Regions from separate parts of the Shewanella psychrophila genome, predicted to be linked through region 1. Evidence: predicted binding sites of a transcription regulator. Region 1 holds the regulator's gene; the other holds the start of a gene.
What was found. The regulator ArgR, encoded in region 1, controls arginine synthesis, uptake and breakdown. The targets are predictions, from matches to a motif close to ANTGAATANNTATTCANT.
Positions count from the first base shown of each region.

Region 1 (9,920 bases):
CTCGGTGATGGAACCCAAAACATCGAAGAGATCCTCACAGCACTGAAGAACTGTGGTGCATTGGAATATACCTATAACAGAGCCTTAGAAGAGTCTGATAAGGCCATAAAAGCCTTGGCCTGTATTCCCGATAGCGATTACAAGCAAGCCCTGATATCTCTGGCTAAAATTGCCGTAGAAAGAAGCCACTAGAGCGTTAACCTCTAGATAGAAGCTAGAAGCTAGAAGCTAGAAGAACAGTTTGGAATCAGCCTAGCCGAAAGCAAGATCAAAAAAGGAGCCATTTGGCTCCTTTTTATTAAACAGCTATTTTATTCGTAAGCGCGATTACTTAACGAATTCAACACCTAACTTAATATCCGCTTTCAATGTATCTAACATAGCATCACGGGCATTACTTTCGAACTCACTCACGTCACCGTAAGCCAGTAGTTTCTCTACGCCATTCTTGCCCAGTAAAACTGGCTGAGCGAAGAATTCAGCATGCTCACTGCCACCATCGACATAGGCACACTCAACAACATTCTCTTCACCTTGAAGACCACGAACCAAAGATAGACCGAAGCGACATGCAGCCTGACCCATAGAAAGTGTCGCGCTGCCGCCACCGGCTTTAGCTTCAACAACTTCAGTACCCGCATTCTGGATACGAGTCGTCATTGCGGCAACTTCTTCATCGGTAAAGCTTATGCCTTCGACCTGAGATAGAAGTGGAAGAATCGTCACACCACTGTGGCCACCGATAACGTTCAGCTTAACATCAGCAACGTTTAGACCTTTCGCTTCAGCGATAAAGGTCTCAGAGCGAATAACGTCCAATGTAGTCACACCGAACAGACGGCTCTTGTCATAAACACCGGCTGCTTTTAACACTTCAGCGGCAATAGCTACTGTGGTGTTAACTGGGTTAGTGATGATACCGATCAGTGCTTTTGGACAAGTCGCAGCACATTTCTCAACTAGGTTTCTTACGATACCTGCATTGATGTTGAAAAGATCTGAACGATCCATTCCAGGTTTACGTGCAACACCAGCTGAAATAAGAACCACATCGGCACCTTCTAGGGCAGCAGATGGATCTTGACCAGCAAAGCCTTTAACTTCGACAGCTGTCGGGATATGGCTTAGATCGACCGCAACACCAGGTGTTACAGGAGCAATATCATAAAGGGACAGTTTTGAACCGGCTGGCAATTGAGTTTTTAGTAATAGGGCAAGAGCCTGGCCAATACCACCAGCGGCACCAAGTACAGCAACTTTCATAGTTATCTCCGTCAATTCTTGGATATTTGTGATACAGATCTATCTTTCTAGATGGCGCAACATTACTGGAATAATGAATAAATTTCAATTATCCCTTAGTCTTGATTAGATTTTATTTCTAATTGCCATCACAAAAACGTCTAAGTCGGTGAGCCATATACGCATTTCCCAGCATATTATCAGCTAAACAACGCAACTTTAACGCTCAGCTTAGCCTAACTTCACCTAATTACTTGGTATAACAAATCTCCCCCCTTGATAACTTGCATTTTTATTCATCCAACTCGAGTATTTGTTGACAAAAAAAGCAACAATATTCAAAATAGAGGGGATTTTTGAATAAAAGAACACAAAAACTATGCAAGCAAATAAAAATCAAGACGAACTTGTTAAGACCTTTAAGTCGATTTTGAAAGAGGAGCGTTTTGGCTCCCAAAGTGAGATTGTTATCGCCCTTCAAGCCGAAGGCTACGGCAACATAAATCAATCGAAAGTCTCCAGAATGCTGAGCAAATTTGGTGCGGTGCGTACCCGAAATGCTAAACAGGAGATGGTCTACTGCTTACCGGCAGAACTGGGTGTTCCCACCGCGGGAAGTCCGCTGAAAAATCTGGTATTAGATGTTGATCATAACCAGGCCATGATAGTCGTCAGGACAAGCCCGGGAGCGGCTCAGTTAATCGCACGTCTGCTGGACTCTATAGGCAAGCCTGAAGGGATTTTGGGCACCATTGCTGGTGATGATACTATTTTCATTACACCCGCTAACATAGACGAGATAAGCAGAACCTTAAATACGGTTAAATCTCTGTTTAACTATACAGATTAACTCAGTTCCTGAAGGAAATGATGGGACTCCAGGCCTCGGAGATGTATTATTTTCAGCATAGAAGAAGAGACGCTTATGGCGTCTCTTTTCATTTCAATATTTCCCCCCTCTTTAGTACCTATTGATATAATTATCACTCGATAGTATCCAATATATTGAATCACACTTTAATTCGTGCGAAATTAGTCAGACTATGAGAGGCAGCTTCGGGCTAAGGATGTATGATGACAATAAATAAAATAATTAAAGTCGATGATGTTTGTTGGGAGTCCTGGCAGCATTCAGAGCAATATACCAGCCAACAGAAACATATCGGCGATGCTGCAGGGTGTGAAAAAATAGGCGTAACCATGGAACGTCTCGCCCCGGGAAAATTATCAACCGTCGCTCACTATCACACCAAGGAAGAAGAACACCTTTATGCCTTAGAAGGCGAAGCAACATTGTTCATCGATGGCGAGCCTCACCCCTTTAAAAAAGGCGACTATATCTGCTTCAATGCCGATACAGCCATAGCTCACACTCTCAGGAATGATTCAGACACAGAGTTTCTTTTTATGGTGATTGGTAACCGGGATAAACACGATGTGGTGGTCTACCCAGAGAACAACAAGGTGTTAGTCAGGGCTGTCGATGAGATCTATGCCAAGCGTCCGACCAATTACTGGGATGCAGATAACCAAGATTAATCTGGTTAACCTCAAACAAAATAAAGCGCACCTAAGGGTTTAATGCAAAACCCTTAGTGTGTTTCGGTTTACCTCATTCACCTTAATGCTCTGATTACTATTTCGCCCAATCATAAAGAAAATCAGCATTATTGAGTCATACCTTTCGTAGCATTCTTAGCTGCACTACCTCATTCTCAAGTTGATTAACAAACAGATGACCTTTTAGCTGTAAAGCAAGCCAGCTATCAATCTCTACCTAAATTTAGACAGGCCAATAAGAGTGTTTTTTTAGTATATGACTATACTCAAGGAGGCATGGCTAAATCCAACCTCGGCTTGCCGCCGATTCTAAGGGTTAACAAGCACAAGCGAGCTATCTTGGCCAAATATTTAGAGGATGTTTTCATGATTAACCTATCGCTCAAGGCAAGATTACTTGGCAATACAGCCATAGTCATCGGCCTGTTAGTTCTCAGCTCTGGATACGCTATTTACAGCATGAATCAAATAGGAAAAGAGTTAAAGGCTGTTGCCGAGCAAGATATTCCGCTCACAGATAAGCTCGCCGCCATCACCACTCATCAGCTTGAACAAGCAATTCAATTTGAACGAAGTCTGCATTTCGGCACAACGATGGGAAGGGAACCTGATAACCGAGAGCATTTTAACGCTGCAATGCATCATTTCGCCGCCCTCACTCCTAAGATCGAAGCCGAAATCTTCGAAGCAGAAGCCATGGCTAAAGAAGCCATGGTGGGAGCAACGGGAACCATCTACACTGAATTCGAGTCTGTTTTGACAGCATTGAAACAAATTGAAACCGAACACAAAGGTTTTGTCGAACACGTGCATCAGGTATTTGACCTTCTGCAAAAGGGTGAGTTACATGAAGCAGAGATGATGGTTCAAAAAGTTGAACACGAAGAAGATAAACTCGATCAAGAACTCTCAGCCTTATTACATGAGATAGGTAGGTTTACCGAAGCCAGTGCCCGACATGCTCAAGACTATGAACATCAGGCTATCTGGGTGTTAAGCTTACTGTCTGGAGCCAGTATTATCATAGGCCTATTAACCAGTTGGCTCACCACCAACATGATCATTCGTGGGATTAAGCAAGCAACAAATATGGCCGAGGGAGACATAAACCACCAGATAGAAGTCAACAGCAAGGATGAAATAGGAGAGCTGTTAACCGCCATGAATGAAATGCGCCTCCGACTAGTCAATATGATCAATCATATTTCAGAGACTACGGTACGGCTTTCAGCTGAATCGGAGCAGCTAGCCGATGTCTCTCAGCAAACCAGCCAAGTGATCGATGAACAACGCAAAGAGACTGAGATCGTCGCCACCGCCATGAATCAATTAACAGTGACTTCTCAAGAGGTCGCCTCGAACCTGGCCCATACAGCTAACTCTACCACCGAGGCCAATAAGCAAACCGATGATGGCGCTAAAATTGTGCAACAGGCCGTGGTACAAATTGATGAGCTAGCTAAACAGATAGATATTTCGGTACAGGCAATTGCAGAAGTCGATCAACAGAGCGCAGCCATCACCACGGTTCTAGATGTGATCAAGGGCATAGCCGAGCAAACAAACCTGCTTGCATTGAATGCCGCCATCGAAGCAGCAAGAGCCGGCGAGCAAGGACGAGGCTTTGCCGTTGTGGCGGATGAAGTACGCACCTTGGCCGGTAGAACTCAGCAATCTACCCAAGAAATTAACTCCATAATAGATAAACTCCAAACAGGCTCAAGTAAAGCTGTGGCTGTTATGGAGCAGAGTCGTGAACAATCTCAGGCAGCAGTCGAATACTCCACCCGCTCAGGTATGGCACTGACTAAAATAGCTGAGGCCATAGACTCTATTCACCAAATGAATGTTCAAATTGCCTCTGCCGCCGATGAGCAAAGTGCAGTTTCTCAGGATGTAGATCAGAATATTACCAAGATACATACGATGTCAGTCGAGCTAGCTACGGGGGCTGAAAAACACTCCCTTGCGGGTCAAAGCCTATCTAAGATGAGCGGTGAACTAGAAGAGATGGTTAAGCAATTTCAACAGGGGCACTGAACAGTACGTAATTATACTCTAGCTAGCCACTAGCGATTCGATAATGAGTGTTTAACACTCATTTTTAGGGGCTCGATTTAAATAAACTAAAAATAACTCTGTACAATTTTTGATTATAGGGTAATATTTGCCTCGCTCAGCTGTTTAGAGTTATTAGTGATAAAATAAGTAAAAAGTAAACCTTAGATTTCTTCGTTATTGTTGTTATCCTCAGTTTCCCTTATCTTCATCGTCACATTCAATAATTCAATTTCAGCTCATCGCATATTGCGATAATTTTATGAATTTAACTATAAGGGACACATCATGTCTAATTCAACAACTGGTCTAGTAAAGTGGTTTAACGAAGAGAAAGGTTTTGGTTTCATTACTCAAGACAATGGCGGCGCTGACGTATTCGTTCACTTCCGTTCAATCACTTCTGACGGCTTCAAGACTCTAGCTGAAGGCCAGAAAGTATCTTTCGAAGTAGAGCAAGGTCAAAAAGGCCTTCAAGCAGCAAACGTAGTTGCGCTGTAACTTTGTAAGTTGACGTAAATGGATTTATGCCATTTACGTCATATTTGATTCAACTTTAATAAAATTTTATACCGTACCTGCGAAAATATTAACATTCCAATCATCTGCTTCTTTGTATATGTCGTTACGTTTCTCACTCAGCTCGTTACATCACTATAAATAAATATTAAACATTTACTGCCAAAGCTAATTTTCAGTTTGTACCTCTAGTACATTGATCTTGCAAATAATAAAACAAGCCGAAACATGTCTTGGGCACCAGATCTGACACTATTTAAGTACAACATCTGTATCAAAATCAGTAAGCCAATCCCCCCAATAAACCAAAAGGTAATCAATGAAAGTAAACTTCAACATCTTTAAGAATCAAATTTCCTGGAATGCATTAATCCACCAGTTAAATGGTGATGTACTATTACGTCATATTTTAATGAAAGGTAACTTAGATAACAGGAATATTGAATTGTCCTATTGTGATGAAACCTGCCAAGGTAAGATCATTAATAGTGAAAATCAGCTTATCGGCAACTTCTCAATCTCCTGCTAGTACCATTAAGCCATATATTTAGAAAATAATTAACGCCTGTGAGTTGCCCCAGTCCCGCTCTCCCCTTTTCAATGAGCAATTAACACCAGCCTATTGAAAGAGCAAATTGAGTGTAATTCGATAGAAATGCAATAAAACTAAGTCTATGGCCCTCTGAACAGATAAACCGACTTCGGTATTGTGTTCCTTAAAGTATGACTTCAAAAGGGAGCACCATTCCCTCACTCATCCGTCTTGAATTATGCAGCCAAAAATAACTCTGAGTTAACCACTTTTTTATACCGATTAGTATACGCTCACCAAACAAGTTGACAGCGCTGTCATTCGGCGGGTAAGTTAATCATCGCTAGAGGGTAATGGAGTACCTCTTGGAGTAACTATTTATAAAAACAATAGATCTCAATAATTTAAAGGAATAATAAAATGAAAAAAGCAGCACTAATCGCCTCTACAATTTTATGCGCATCGACACTATTTGCAGGAGTGGCGACAGCCGGAGACTGGTGGCGCACAGTAAGTGCCACAGCTTCTATAAGTGGCGGGAGTGGACAAGGTCAAGTCTGCGGTTTAGCTGAAAACAAGCTGCGTGCTCAATATAGTGATGTAACAGCTATCAAAACCTACTTTGGTTTCGATACGTACACTTTAACCTCACATTGTAGAGCTACGGGTCAAACCCAGCAATAACCCTAGCTTGCACATCTGGAATAAAAACTAAATTTTTCACTCATTTTTAAAATATCTATGGATTACGCTGTCATTAAGCGGGGAATTTAAGACCCTGTAGCAGATTCTGTGTAACTACCTAAATTATATATAGTCTGCTATTCGATCTTCAAATTCAATAATAAAACGATTGAGTGCTGGTTTCCAGTTTCTTATCGGCATGGTCCACTTCTTCGAAGCTTGCATAATCGCCAAGTAAACGACTTTCTTCGCTGAGTCATCATTTGGGAAGAGCTTACGATTCTTGATTGCTTTCCTAATCACACTGTTTAATGACTCGATAGCATTAGTTGTATAGATGGCTTTCCGGATGTCTTGAGGGTAATTAAATAGCGTATTAAGATTAGTCCAGTGCCTGTGCCAGGATGCTGAGATACTAGGATATTTAGCGTCCCATTGCTCGCCAAAACGTTCCAAATTAAGCAACGCTTCCTCTTCGGTCACTGACTGGTAAATCCTCTTTAAATCAGCTGTCACCGCCTTGTAATCTTTGTACGGCACAAACTTCATCGAGTTTCGAACCATATGGACGATGCAGAGCTGGATTTGAGTGTTTGGGAACACGGTATTTATGGCATCAGGAAAACCTTTTAGACCGTCAATGCAGGCGATGAGGATATCTTTGAGTCCACGATTTTGAAGCTCTGTCAGTACATTTAACCAAAACTTAGCGCCCTCGTTCTCTGCTATCCACATGCCAAGTAACTCTTTATGGCCTTCGAGGTTAACGCCAAGCGCGAGGAAAATAGCTTTGTTGATGACCTTACTGTTCTCCCTGATTTTAACCACAATACAGTCAAGGTAAACGATAGGATACACGGGTTCTAGCGGACGAGATTGCCATTCGACGACACGCTCAAGGACTGAGTTAGTGACGCGAGAAATTAGCGTTGGTGATATCTCTGCGCCATACATCTCATCAAAGGTATCGACAATATCTCGTGTCGTCATTCCTTTCGCATAAAGATGTAAAATTTTGTCATCCATCGAGGTGAAGCGGCTTTGGTTCTTTTTAACAATCTCAGGCTCAAAGCTACCATTTCGGTCACGGGGAGTGTCTAACTCGAAGCATCCATCTTCGGTCTTTATTTGTTTGTGGGAGTAGCCATTGCGGTTATTACCAGCCGCGACCTTCTCGTTTTTTTGATAGCCTAAGTGATAATCGAGTTCAGCATTTAATGCGGCCTCAACAGTGACTTTGGTTAACATAGCCCTGAAGTCATTTAAATCGGCTTCGGTTTTAATGCCTTTAGCGGCTTGTTTAGCGAATGCTTCTAGTTCTTTTTTATTCATACTCTACCTTCCATTGACCCACATAGGGTACTGATTGAAAGGTAGTTACACAAAATTATTTACAGGCTCGTATTTAATCATCCCCGGAGGGTAATGGAGTACCTCTGGGAATAACTATTTATAAAAATAATAGTTATTAACAACTTAAAGGAATAATAAAATGAAAAAACAGCATTAATCGCATCGACAATTTTATGTGTATCTACCCTACTCACAGGCTTTGCAGCGGCAGGTGATTGGTGGCGTACTGTATCTGTAACGGCATCGCAAAGTGTGCCCGCAGACCATAATCAAGTCTGCGCCAATGCCTCTAATAAACTTAGAGCACAATATTCAGATGTAACTATTATCAAAACCAGAATCAGCTTTGATCAGTATTCAGGAACCCTGTACTGCACGGCGACAGGCCAAACCCAGCAGTAACGCTAACGATAGATTAAGTCGGTTAAATATCAAGTAGGCGTCATCAACTGAGTTGGTGACGCCTTTTAAACCTAAAATGATGCACTTTTATCATTTCACTGTTAACGCATATCGCCTAGAAAGCTTGATATACAGAAACAGTGACAGGAAGATCACACAACCACCTAGCGCTTTTTGTAGTTCCAACGTCTCTCCCAACATAGTGACACTCAGCATCATGGTCCATATAGGCTCTAAAATCATGATTAACGCTGCGGTTTCCATCTTGATAGAGTACTGACCCATAGTTTGCAGCAAGTAACGTATCGAAGTCGCCAAAATGGTAGAAATAACAAACCAAAATAGTAAGTTGTGGCTGTATTCGAAGGCATACTCTTGAGTAAATCCTACATAAACTAGGCCCACTATGCCCACCGTAAATAGCTGTAAACATATTGAAACCAAGGGCGTTAGCTGGCTACTAATTCTCTTATTCAGCACAAAGTGAATAGAAAGAAGCACCGCAGCAAGTAAAAAATAGAGCTGGCTTGCATCAACTTGCCAACCATTACCTAACGTCAGCAACATCATGCCTATCATGCTAACAGGCAAAGCTAACCAAAATGCTTTGTTCGGTGTGACCTGAAAAAATATCCATGAAGTCACGGGAGCAATGATCATAGCTAAACTCATGATAAACGCCCCTTCAGACAGGCTACTGCTAATTGACACGGCATAGACCCAAACTTGCAATGCCAGTCCAAGAAATACACCGACACCACAAGCCAAAAAAATCTGCTTAAGGCTTAACTTCACGACATGCTTATAGCAGAACGGCAGTAAAACCAAGCTGGCCAGCAAGAACCTTATCGCAATAAACGTCTCTCCCGGCATCTCTAACACGACTAACTTAGACGCAATCCAACCTAATGCCGCCAGTAAGGTGGCTAAAAGTAGGTACAACTCTGCACGCATCAACGACTCTCTTCTCATTGTGTGGGCTGAAATCGATAAATTTACTCTTAAATTTCAACCTATCAAGCAAACAATACAGACTCAGCTCAAACTCAAATTCAAATTCAAATTCAAATTCAGCACTGAAAACAAAAAAGCAACCACACGCGAATGCGTGGTTGCTCTATCAAATATCAAGCCGATCTTAACCTACCTTTGCAGGTTTAACTACTGGTAGACTCACAATAAAAGCTAGGTTTGATTTACTACTGAAGTTATTCAGTTTCCCGTTTAACCAAAATGAAGGTCAGGTACATTTTGGTGGGTAAAGACAACGCCATGCCGAAGGCAACGCACATGGCACTAACCATGATCCCTCTTACCCCCATAGCTTCAATCATGTCACTGAAGTTGTGGAAGTAAACTCCAAGCATAATTAAACAAATACCAATTATGACACAGCTCTTTAAAATTAGGATTAGCTTGTCATCAGTCACTATAGCCTCCCCATTATCAGCATTATCTTTGGCTAATGTATCACGCCATTATAATGAATCGTTCTGGTCTAATACGCGTTGACTGAGATCAAAAAACAGCGGCTAAAAATTAACATGCTCATCAACACCTCAATCCATGG
Region 1 covers NZ_CP014782.1:3,082,690-3,092,609, forward strand. Annotated here, with positions in the region: gene ispB (octaprenyl diphosphate synthase) at 1-192, shown strand, start outside; gene mdh (malate dehydrogenase) at 328-1,263, opposite strand; gene argR (transcriptional regulator ArgR) at 1,622-2,092, shown strand; gene sps_RS13285 (cupin domain-containing protein) at 2,314-2,781, shown strand; gene sps_RS13290 (methyl-accepting chemotaxis protein) at 3,079-4,842, shown strand; gene cspE (transcription antiterminator/RNA stability regulator CspE) at 5,149-5,361, shown strand; gene sps_RS13300 (hypothetical protein) at 5,699-5,908, shown strand; gene sps_RS13305 (hypothetical protein) at 6,332-6,595, shown strand; gene sps_RS13310 (IS256 family transposase) at 6,719-7,927, opposite strand; gene sps_RS13315 (DMT family transporter) at 8,441-9,304, opposite strand; gene sps_RS13325 (hypothetical protein) at 9,559-9,780, opposite strand.

Region 2 (9,920 bases), 1.7 Mb from region 1:
TTAAATTCATTATCTTGCAGACCATCAATCATGGTGTAGTTTTTTATACTGAAATTGTGGGTGTTTAATTGGCTCAATCCTGATGAAGTACCAATCCAGAGTCGTTGTTGTTTATCTAAGATGGTGAGGTAGGCGGTATTGCCTATGAGACCATTATCAGTATTGAACACTTGGCTCTTATGGGTAATAGGATCGAAAGAGAAAACCCCTTCGGTAGAGCCAACCCAAAGTAGACCCATATCGCTTTCAAACAGAGTTAGTAAGTGCCTGCTTGGGATGGGGATCTCAGTGTCAGTGCTAAAATGAGTGAATATACCTTCCGGGGATAGTTTACTCAAACCTGCAGTATATGAAGCAAACCAATAATTATTCTCTTTATCTTGTAAAACCGCATTAACTTCGTCACTGGCTAAGGAGTTTGCGTCATTCCTATTATGTTTATACTGGATAAACCCACGGTCTTCATCGATATACTTAGCGACTCCCGCATTCCTGGTTGTGAGCCAAGCATTGTCTTGATGATCGAAGTAAATACTCAACACCAGATCGCTAGGCAGGCCATTAGGATTGTTAGGCTCATGTTTATAATGAACATAACTTTGCTTATCTGGGGTGAAGATGAACAAGCCCTCTCCTCGGGTACCGACCCAAAACCTTCTTTGTTTATCTTCCTTAATAAAACTGATAAAACTCTGGGAGAGCTTAGAACCCGGCACTTCGAATAGTTCGAAGCTCGTGATCTGCTTGTGCTCATTTTCCTTTGCACGATAGAGCCCCATTGAAGTGCCTACCCAGAGTTGTTGATGCCAGTCCCTATAGATACTCCTGATATTACCGTTGTTAATATTATGTTTGGTAAAGCTGAAGGGATGGATATGGCCGAAGGTTGCGGCTTCGAGATAGATCTTATTGAGCCCCCCTCCTTGAGTACCAATCCAGAGCTGGTTTTCACTATCTAAGTTTAACGCTGTCACGATAGGGCTACTCAAACTATAAGCATCATCTGGGTCGCTGATAAAAAATTGAATTGTTTCATTCTGAGGGGAGTATCTGGCTAATCCGACGGATTCCACTCCAAGCCAAAGTTTACCGAATCTGCCTTGTTGTATATTAGTAATTTTTCTTCCTTTGAGGCTAGTTGCGGCTGTGATCTCTTTTAGTGAGCCTTTATAGATATCGAATAAGAACAATCCTTTGTTTTTCGTTCCAATCCAAAGGGTATTGCTGTGCCCTACTTCGAGACTGGTAATGTTACCCATGATGGCAGTTTGAATATTGGGGTAGTGAATCACTTCACGCTTGCTATTTATCTGGGATAGGCCCTTATCTGTGATTATCCATAGCCGGTCAAACTTATCGACGAAGACTTGGTCCACGTGATTACTGTTGAGCTGACCGCTTGCCTGGCGATAATGTTTGATGATTTCATTGTTTGTTGGAGAATATCGAATTAAACCCATCGAGTTTGTTGCTAGCCATAAGTTTCCTTGGCCGTCTTGACCTATGTCGGTATATATTGCTTTGGGAAGTGGGGTATTTGAGCTGTTGTAAGATTTAAAGGTGTCAGTTGACGATTGATAAAGGTTTAATCCGTCACTTCTGGTGAGCAACCAAAGCTGCTTTTTTCTTCCGTAGAAGAGTTTTTTGATATGTTGCTCAGTTGGACTGCGATTATCGCCGGTCACCCGATATATTTTAAAGTGTTCTCCATCAAACCGATTCAACCCGTCTTGAGTCGCCACCCACAGGTATCCAGCATCATCTGTGACGATATCTGTGACGGTATTCATGGACAAGCCATGCTTGGCATCAAAAAAGTCGAATTTGACTGGGCTGGCCCAGACAGAATCCGTCACGAGTAAGAGCAATATAAAGGCAAGACTTCTCATTACAATGAGTCTAAGGTTCTAGTAAGTGATTTAGTCTTTAAGTTTAGAAGCTAACAATAAAAGTGCACATATCAAGTATAAGAATTTATAGACAAAAAAAAGAGTGGCAAAGCCACTCTTTTTTTCGAGGAGATTAACTTAGAAAATCAGATGTGCCGCACCAGCAATGATAGGCAAAGTAACTAGAGTACGAAGGATAAAAATCACGAAAAGCTCGAAGATATTGACCGGGATCTTGCTTCCCATCAATAGCGCGCCGACTTCACTCATGTAGATAAGCTGAGTTACAGATAAGGCGGCAATGATGAAACGTGTCATATCCGATTCGATTGAGCTGGCAAGAATCGAAGGAATAAACATATCGGCAAAACCGACCACTATGGTTCTGGATGCTTCAGCCGCTTCAGGCACCTGTAATAGCTCTAAAAGCGGAATAAACGGCATGCCTAAATATTCAAATACCGGTGTATATTCAGCGATAATCAAGGCAATAGTACCAATCCCCATGACAACTGGAATAACGCCAAATACCATGTCGATGACATTCTTTATGCCGTCGTTAAATGTCTGCTTGATACCGTTAGCTTGTCCTGCTTTAGCCAGTGCCTGATCTAGGCCCCAAGAAAATACTCCGTGTCCCTGTGGGATTACTTCATCGTCAGGATGTCTTGGAGTGCTATCGATATAGTTATCTTTCTTCCAACGCAGTGGAGGGAGTTTAGGTACGATAACAGCAGCCAATATACCCGCTAAACACACGGTTAAATAGAAAGGCACAAACATATGCTCGAGTTTGACCTGAGAGATAACCACCAGAGAGAAGGTAATAGATACGGCAGAAAAAGTGGTACCGATAACAGCCGCTTCTCTTTGGGTATATAAACGCTTCTCATATTGCTTGCTGGTCATCAAGATGGCGACACTACCATCACCTAACCAAGAAGCCATACAGTCTACTGCGCTACGTCCTGGCAAGTTAAAAACCGGACGCATGATTTTAGTTAACAGCGTACCGATAAACTCGAGTAAGCCAAAGTTCATCAGTAACGGCAGTAACATGCCGGCGAAGATGAAGACACTAAATAGCGATGGTAAGAGGTCATTTAAGATCAACGCACCAGTATCACCAGAGGTAATCGCTTCAGGGCCAACACCGAAGAAAGTCATCACCACGAAGATGGCGCCAAGTATGCGAACAACCAGCCAAGCTGGCGTGACATTGAGCAGTGCGTTGAAGAATGCATGATTGATGATCATTGCAGGCTTAAACAACTTAGTTATCAAACTCGCCGCGGTCGTTATCACGATGATCGCGGTAACAATAGCAGTGATAGTGTCACCAAGTAGGCTCTGTAGCCCCTTAGAGACAATAGCGATCGGGATAGTGATAGCATCGTTATAGCTGATAGGCGTCATAAACAGCAGCAGACCTATCAATGACGGAATGATAAACGTCAGTATCGTTTTTATGTTATGGGTTTGTTTTTCAGCCACTTTTTTTACCCTAAATTACCGTTTTGGCACAATTGCAATAAGTTAACATTTCGTCCAATTTGAAATTAATTTTGAATATCCATTCAAATCGAGGGGGGCAAGATTACCCCCTTAAATCCAGTATGTAAAACGATTCTCTGGCTTGATGAGATTAATCACAGATAAAGCATAGTTATTACACCTTTTTGAGTATTTATTTTCTAGCTTATTAAACATGATGCTCATGCCATGCATCTTGGTTAAATTAAAGTAAAAACAAATGGTTGAACTTGTTGCTTTTGGTTTGTATTTGATGGGGTTTGCCATTAAAACATTGACTGTGAAGAAGTATTAATCGGTGGCGATAATACACTCTTGTATGTTGCTGTTTAGGATTAGTTGTTGAGTTTGTTGATGGGCAGGTACACCCATGGTTGTTATTTTCGCCAAGATGGCCGCTACACCGGAAACCTCAGACTTCACTAGTATTCAACGACGTATTACAGCGGCTTGTAACGGAGAGAAACCTAAGTCACTGCTGCCATTTGTGGGCAAAGAGCGTAAGGATATGCCAAAAGGACTGATGTTCAGTGCTAAAGATTACTTACAACTAGTTGATGATACAGGGCGTATTATTAGAGATGACAAGCGTAGTGCCATTAGTCAAACATCCCAACAGCTACTCGACAGACTCAACATTCCTCAAGAAAACTGGCTGAAACTGACTACTGAGTTTAGTCGATTATTTAAAGGCCCTGTGGGAACACTTCAAGAGTTAGATGCCTATTGTGAACACTTAGATAGAAAACGCAGGCAAGGGGCGGCTAACTGTCATTGATGGCTAGATAGCGCCTAATTACGCACCCATTTTAATAAAATGGCTAGCCGAACTTAAGTTCGTTATTCTTGCTGCTTGTTTCTCGGTTTTTGAGCCGATATTTAGACATCCAGAGCTATTAACTACCCGCTAGGAGCTCATGAAGCGTAAATCATGTTGAATTAGTGAGGTAGGGGCTGGAACTTTAGGTTGAACGTGGCGCTTCGAGTTGGAGAAATTAAAATGGGTGGCTTGGGTTAATTGCTTGGGTTAATTTGATAAGCAGATGGAAGGGCCCGGAGATTGAGCTTTGATGCATAAAACACCGACCCTCTAAACATTACTTGCTCAAGTGTGACCATCTGTTTATTTGAACACATTTATCGACTATAGCGTTTGTTTCTTCATCACTAAAGGAAAGATAATCATTTATACAGTTTCTCAATGTTGCAGCTGTAGGCTTGAAGTTATCATTTTTTATTAATCTAGGGTCATCAAGCCAACCTTTACGCTCAAACGACAATAACCAATATGCAGCAGTACCTAATTGTTGTTCATTTGTTGCACCTGACCACTCTTGACGATTTAAACCATTAATGTTGCCATATAGCACCCATTCAGGAGTCTGGGGAGAACATGCTGTGATGGTTGCAATTAACACAGTAAAACTAAGAAAGTTATTGATATTCATCATTAAAACCTTATATATAAAATATAACAATTAGGGTTGAGTGATAAAACTGGATATTTCGCTTAGCGAACATCTCTTCAAGGTCATGATAACTGAGTTTATAAGCCAGACAAAATAACTAACAAAATAACTAAGACACCCATAATTGTATGAGTCAGCTCCCTTTCCCTTGTTTAAAGTAGAAGTGAACCACTCATTTAATGGCACTATAAACACCGCTGGAAATAGGGGAGAGATTGGCGCATATATTCTTATCTTTTCTGCTTTTATAAGGTGTAAACATCCTCTTCAGTCAATCCTAGGTCTTTCAAAAGCTCTCTGCGCTCTATGCGCTCCAGCTGTTCCTTGATATTTTCGCTGGCTTTTGTCTTTGTCTTTGTCTTTTTCACAGTCCTCGTCATGACCCTCGTCCAGGTTTTAGTGTTAGCCTCAGATGCTTGGCGTCTTTCATCTGCTTTTTGTTCTTCACCTATCTCACCTGCTTCATCTGTGATGGCAAATAATGGGGAGGCCGTTGAAGGGGTCATAGTCATCTTGTCCTGATTAGTATTTATAAATGAGATCGCTCAAATCATAAGCAAAATAAAAATCACTGTGTGCTCTCAGTGTATCCAGCCTTTAAGCTTGATTGGAAAGCGCCCTTGTTCAAAGTAGAAGTGCAAGACTCGCTGAATGTGGATGGCAAGGTTAACCGATGAAGTTTGAAGTCGTAGATAACTCGAAAGAGGATAGATTGGGGGCTGGCGAAGGAAGGGGACTTGATTTGATGCCGTTAGCTGTAAGGCATTATTGCCTGTGATGGCTAAGCTTTATAGATAGAAAGTTTTAGCCATCACCTGTACATTTTTGCATTGGGAGAGGATCAGATGAAACTCAAGCTTAGGATTCTAGCGCTTATAACCTTACTTACTCCTTCATATCTGTATAGTGCTGAGCAAGCTTTATCCATCGCCTTTGTTGAGTATCCCCCTTATCATTTTACCTCTGGTAATAATGTTGAAGGGATATCGATTCGCATCATAGAGGAGGCCTTTAGGCGAATCGATACCCCTATTGAGTTCAATGCTATTCCCTGGAGTCGTGCATTGAACTGGCTGAGGTTAGGGAAGGTTGATGGCATGGTTGGGGTATTTATTCGCCCTGAGCGACAGGAGTATATTGACTACAGTAAGGTTCCATTGTCGAAGGCACAGATACACCTTTTTGTTACTGAGGGCTCAGATATTGAATATGATGAAGATCTGACTAAGCTCAGTGATTTTCGCTTCGGGGTAAAAAAAGACTTTAGCTACGGACCTTACTTTGATGACTTAGTCGCCCAGAAGAAGCTGACTAAACTCATCGAAGATGTAGATATACCACAGCTACTGGTGAAGCTATGTACAGGAGTCACCGATATTATGGTTGGGGAGAGGCGTAATAGTGAGTATATGTTTAACCAGCTAATCAAGGAAACCTACTCACAGTTGAAACGCTGTAAAAAAATAATCGCGTTAACCCCAGCTATAGATGCAAGACTGGCTTATTTGGCATTTTCCAAACAAAATCAACTTACCGACATTCGTGACAGGTTCGATGAGGCTATGAACTCAATGAAACAGGACGGTAGCCTTAATAGGATCATCGAATCCTATCACCCTCACCTAAGCTATAAATCAGGCAATTAATCATAAATTTAATCAGGTAGTTAACCAAGTGAGCTGATCATAATAAGCTCATAAAAAGGGCGAACTATAAAAGGTTTTTCTCGCCCCCTATACATTACATAAACACACTAACCAAAGGTATCTCTCATGCTTTTGGCTTTATCGGCATTTATCTTAAGCTCAAGTACCGACGCTTCGACGGTTTGCACGGCGCGTAAGTTATCATTGCTAGCCAGGCTGATTGCGGCAATATTTTGATTGATCTCATCGACCACCTGCTTTTGCTGATCTGCGGCAACTGAGTTTTGCTGAGCCAGTGAGTGTATGGTGCTGATGGCCTGAAAGATGGTGTCTATCTTTTCCGCCGATGCATGGGTATCGGTAGCACACACTTCGGCTTGAACTCGGCTTAAATCCATCTGTCCAGCCCAGCTGGTTATCATGGCGAACATCTTATCGACGCTTTGAGAGATGCTATTAGTGGATTCTTGTGTGCGCTTAGACAAGGCTCTGACCTCATCGGCTACCACGGCAAAGCCTCGTCCTTGTTCGCCTGCGCGGGCGGCTTCGATGGCGGCATTGAGTGCTAGCAAGTTTGTCTGCTCGGCAATAGCATCAATCTCAGACATGGCAGAGGCGACTTGCTCGGCTTCCTTGTTGAGCTGGTGTGCGTTGGCAGCCGCTTCTGTTACCGCTTGGGTGAGTGAGGCGATGTTACTGGTGCTCGATTGCATTCTGATGCGGCTGTCATGGCATAGCTGGTAGGTTTCGTCGATATTGCTTGAGGTCGATTGGATATTAACGGCTACTTCGCCTATGGTTGAGGCCATCTCCTCCATGGCACTGGCTATCTGTTCCACTTGCAGACTTTCATGTTCTAAACCTGCATGGGTCTGATTAGCGGCAACGATGAGTTCATCGGCTATTTCGTCGATATGCTTGGCATTATCCTGAGAACGTCCCAATACCCCCTGGAGCTTGGCCTTTTGCATCAGCATTTGGAAGTCGAGTAGGGAGGAGGTATCGCGGCCACAATAAATGAATCGACTTACCGAGTCATAATCTTGCTTCATGTTCATTAATTTAGCTGGAATTCTGAAGGCTTCGTCATAGAAGATGGTCAAGTTTATCCCCATAAGCAGCGCACCAGCTAGAATGATGCCCCAACCCCAGATGAAACCAGCCAATACCAGTCCTGAGGTGGCACAAATGGCCGATAAGACGCGTTTCTGATTTAAGCTCAAGGGATCTGAGACGTTTTTTCCCTGATTGAGTCGCTTGTAGATCTGTTTGGCTCTGGTGATCAGCTTGTCGGAGGCTTTGATGCGAACCGATTGATAACCTATTATCTCACCTTTCTCAAACAGAGGAGAGACGAAAGCATCGACCCAGTAATAGGAACCATCTTTACAGCGGTTCTTGACCACTCCACGCCAAGACTGGCCCGACTTGAGCTTATTCCAGAGTTCTTTAAATGCGGCAGCTGGCATGTCCGGGTGTCTGACTAGACTATGGTTATGTCCAATGAGATCAGATCCACTGAATCCGGAAATATCGATAAAGGTTTGGTTTACGTAGGTAATGACCCCACGTTTGTCCGTATTTGAGATCAGTTCTTCACCGGCTGTGAGTTTTATCTCCCGGCCAGTGGATGTGTTGTGCTGACTTGTCATGCTACTTCCCGTTCAAAACTGCGACATCCCTATCAGATTCTGTGTCAGTTATTTGTTATTTAGACTGATTGTATCACTTATGTAGCTGTTTTATTTGTACTTTAACTGTGTATCGCCAGTGTATGTATTTGGGCGATAAGTCTGAACTGTGTGGCCAAAACGAAATGATCGCCTAAAACCATAGTGTAATAAAGATGATCTGTCGGACGGTTGATTTAATTTAGACTATGATATTTAAGGAGTTATAACTTTATCTTGTAAGTAAAGCGACCGTTCTCGATTAGAAATGTAAAAAATAGGTGCTAGACCTCTTTAATCAATTCTGCTTCCATGTATGTTAAGGGAGTGTGCGATGAGTGAATTAAGGAAAAATGGTAGAAAAGAGCAGAAAGCTATCCAGCTTAGCGTTTAAGTTTGGTGTACTCGGGAGTGTCGGTTTAATTATCGGCACTGTGTTATCTGTGATTGGCTTTCAAGATTTCGAGGGACACGGCTTTAATTTTCTTAATCATACCCTCAGTGAGCTGGGCCATTATGGTCATTCTAAGTTTGCCGTGGTGATCAATGGCGGGCTATTTTTTGGTAGCTTAAGTTTTATTATGTTTTGCCTGTTTTCAATTCAGCTGATGGATAACAGAGCCCTCTACCCGTTATTAATCGCACTCGTTTGTACCTTTATATCATTGGCGGCAGCGGGGTTATTTCCTGTTAATGTTTATCACCTGCACACTGCGGCATTGAAATACTTTTTCTATGGCGGGGGAGTTAGCTCATTCCTCTACCTTATCTACATTTTGATGAGAGGTAGGTTGTTCTATTCTCGCTGGAATACATTCACAGGCATGTTGACCTTCATCAGTTTCTTAAGCTTTCTCTTGTTTTCCCATCAGTCTTTGGGGTTAACTAGCGCAGGAAGACCCTTCTATCAGGAGATGGTGATGAGCTTGCCCAGACCGGATATCTGGTGGCCTGCGACGTTGGAGTGGATCTGTATGGGGCTATTTATGCTCTGGACTTTAGGCTTAGTCAGTAGTTTAAAGTCCAGAGGATGATTCAAGTACTCACGATAGCAAGCCCGTTGAGGGGGAATTGAGCGTATTTATCATTTTTAGTCATCCTGAACTAGTTTTAAAGCGTACTGAAGCCCGCTTGCTGATGCCAGTAGCCATTGCAACTGAGCTCAGATTCGCGCTTTTCTTGTTTTACTTGCCGCTGATGCTCGCCATCAAATAATGTATCCGCAAGCTCGACGCTCCTCAGGCTAGAGGGAGATACCCTGAAATAATCTACGCCCATTCTCTCCATATCGGCTTTCTCCGACGAGAGGTCGATGCTGGCTGCCGACTGAGTCTGTATGCCATTAAGCCGTAGTAGGGGCTCTGATTCCTGAGTCTGGGCTAACAATCCCTTAGAATTTGAGATGCAGATGGTCTGGCACTTGTCTTTGGTCAGTCCCTTGTGTCTGGCGGTAAAGCAGCGTGCCGAGAGGGCTAAGGGCATAAATCCATGACCAAAGACTTCGACTTCGAACGCGGGCGTTTCGGTTGATATGACCTTGTCGAGCCAATGTTTAGAAAGCTCAACTGGCATGACGAAACGTTGCATACCCCAGCTGTGTAGCTTCTTCAAGCTGGCTAAGTTGTAATTATTGACTGTGGGGCCGCAAATAAAGGGCAGGCCCAGCTCTTTAGCTGCCTGTACAGCGCCGATGTCGTTGGCTTCGATGGTAAA
Region 2 covers NZ_CP014782.1:4,768,399-4,778,318, reverse strand. Annotated here, with positions in the region: gene sps_RS20715 (ATP-binding protein) at 1-1,889, opposite strand, end outside; gene sps_RS20710 (YjiH family protein) at 2,028-3,383, opposite strand; partial or broken gene sps_RS20705 (transposase) at 3,802-4,200, shown strand; gene sps_RS20700 (hypothetical protein) at 4,520-4,873, opposite strand; gene sps_RS20695 (hypothetical protein) at 5,137-5,397, opposite strand; gene sps_RS20690 (substrate-binding periplasmic protein) at 5,737-6,537, shown strand; gene sps_RS20685 (methyl-accepting chemotaxis protein) at 6,645-8,189, opposite strand; gene sps_RS20680 (DUF998 domain-containing protein) at 8,561-9,241, shown strand; gene sps_RS20675 (U32 family peptidase) at 9,318-9,920, opposite strand, start outside.
Region 2: a site for ArgR is predicted at 3,454-3,471, ahead of sps_RS20710 (YjiH family protein). Genes of this name have one in related genera too.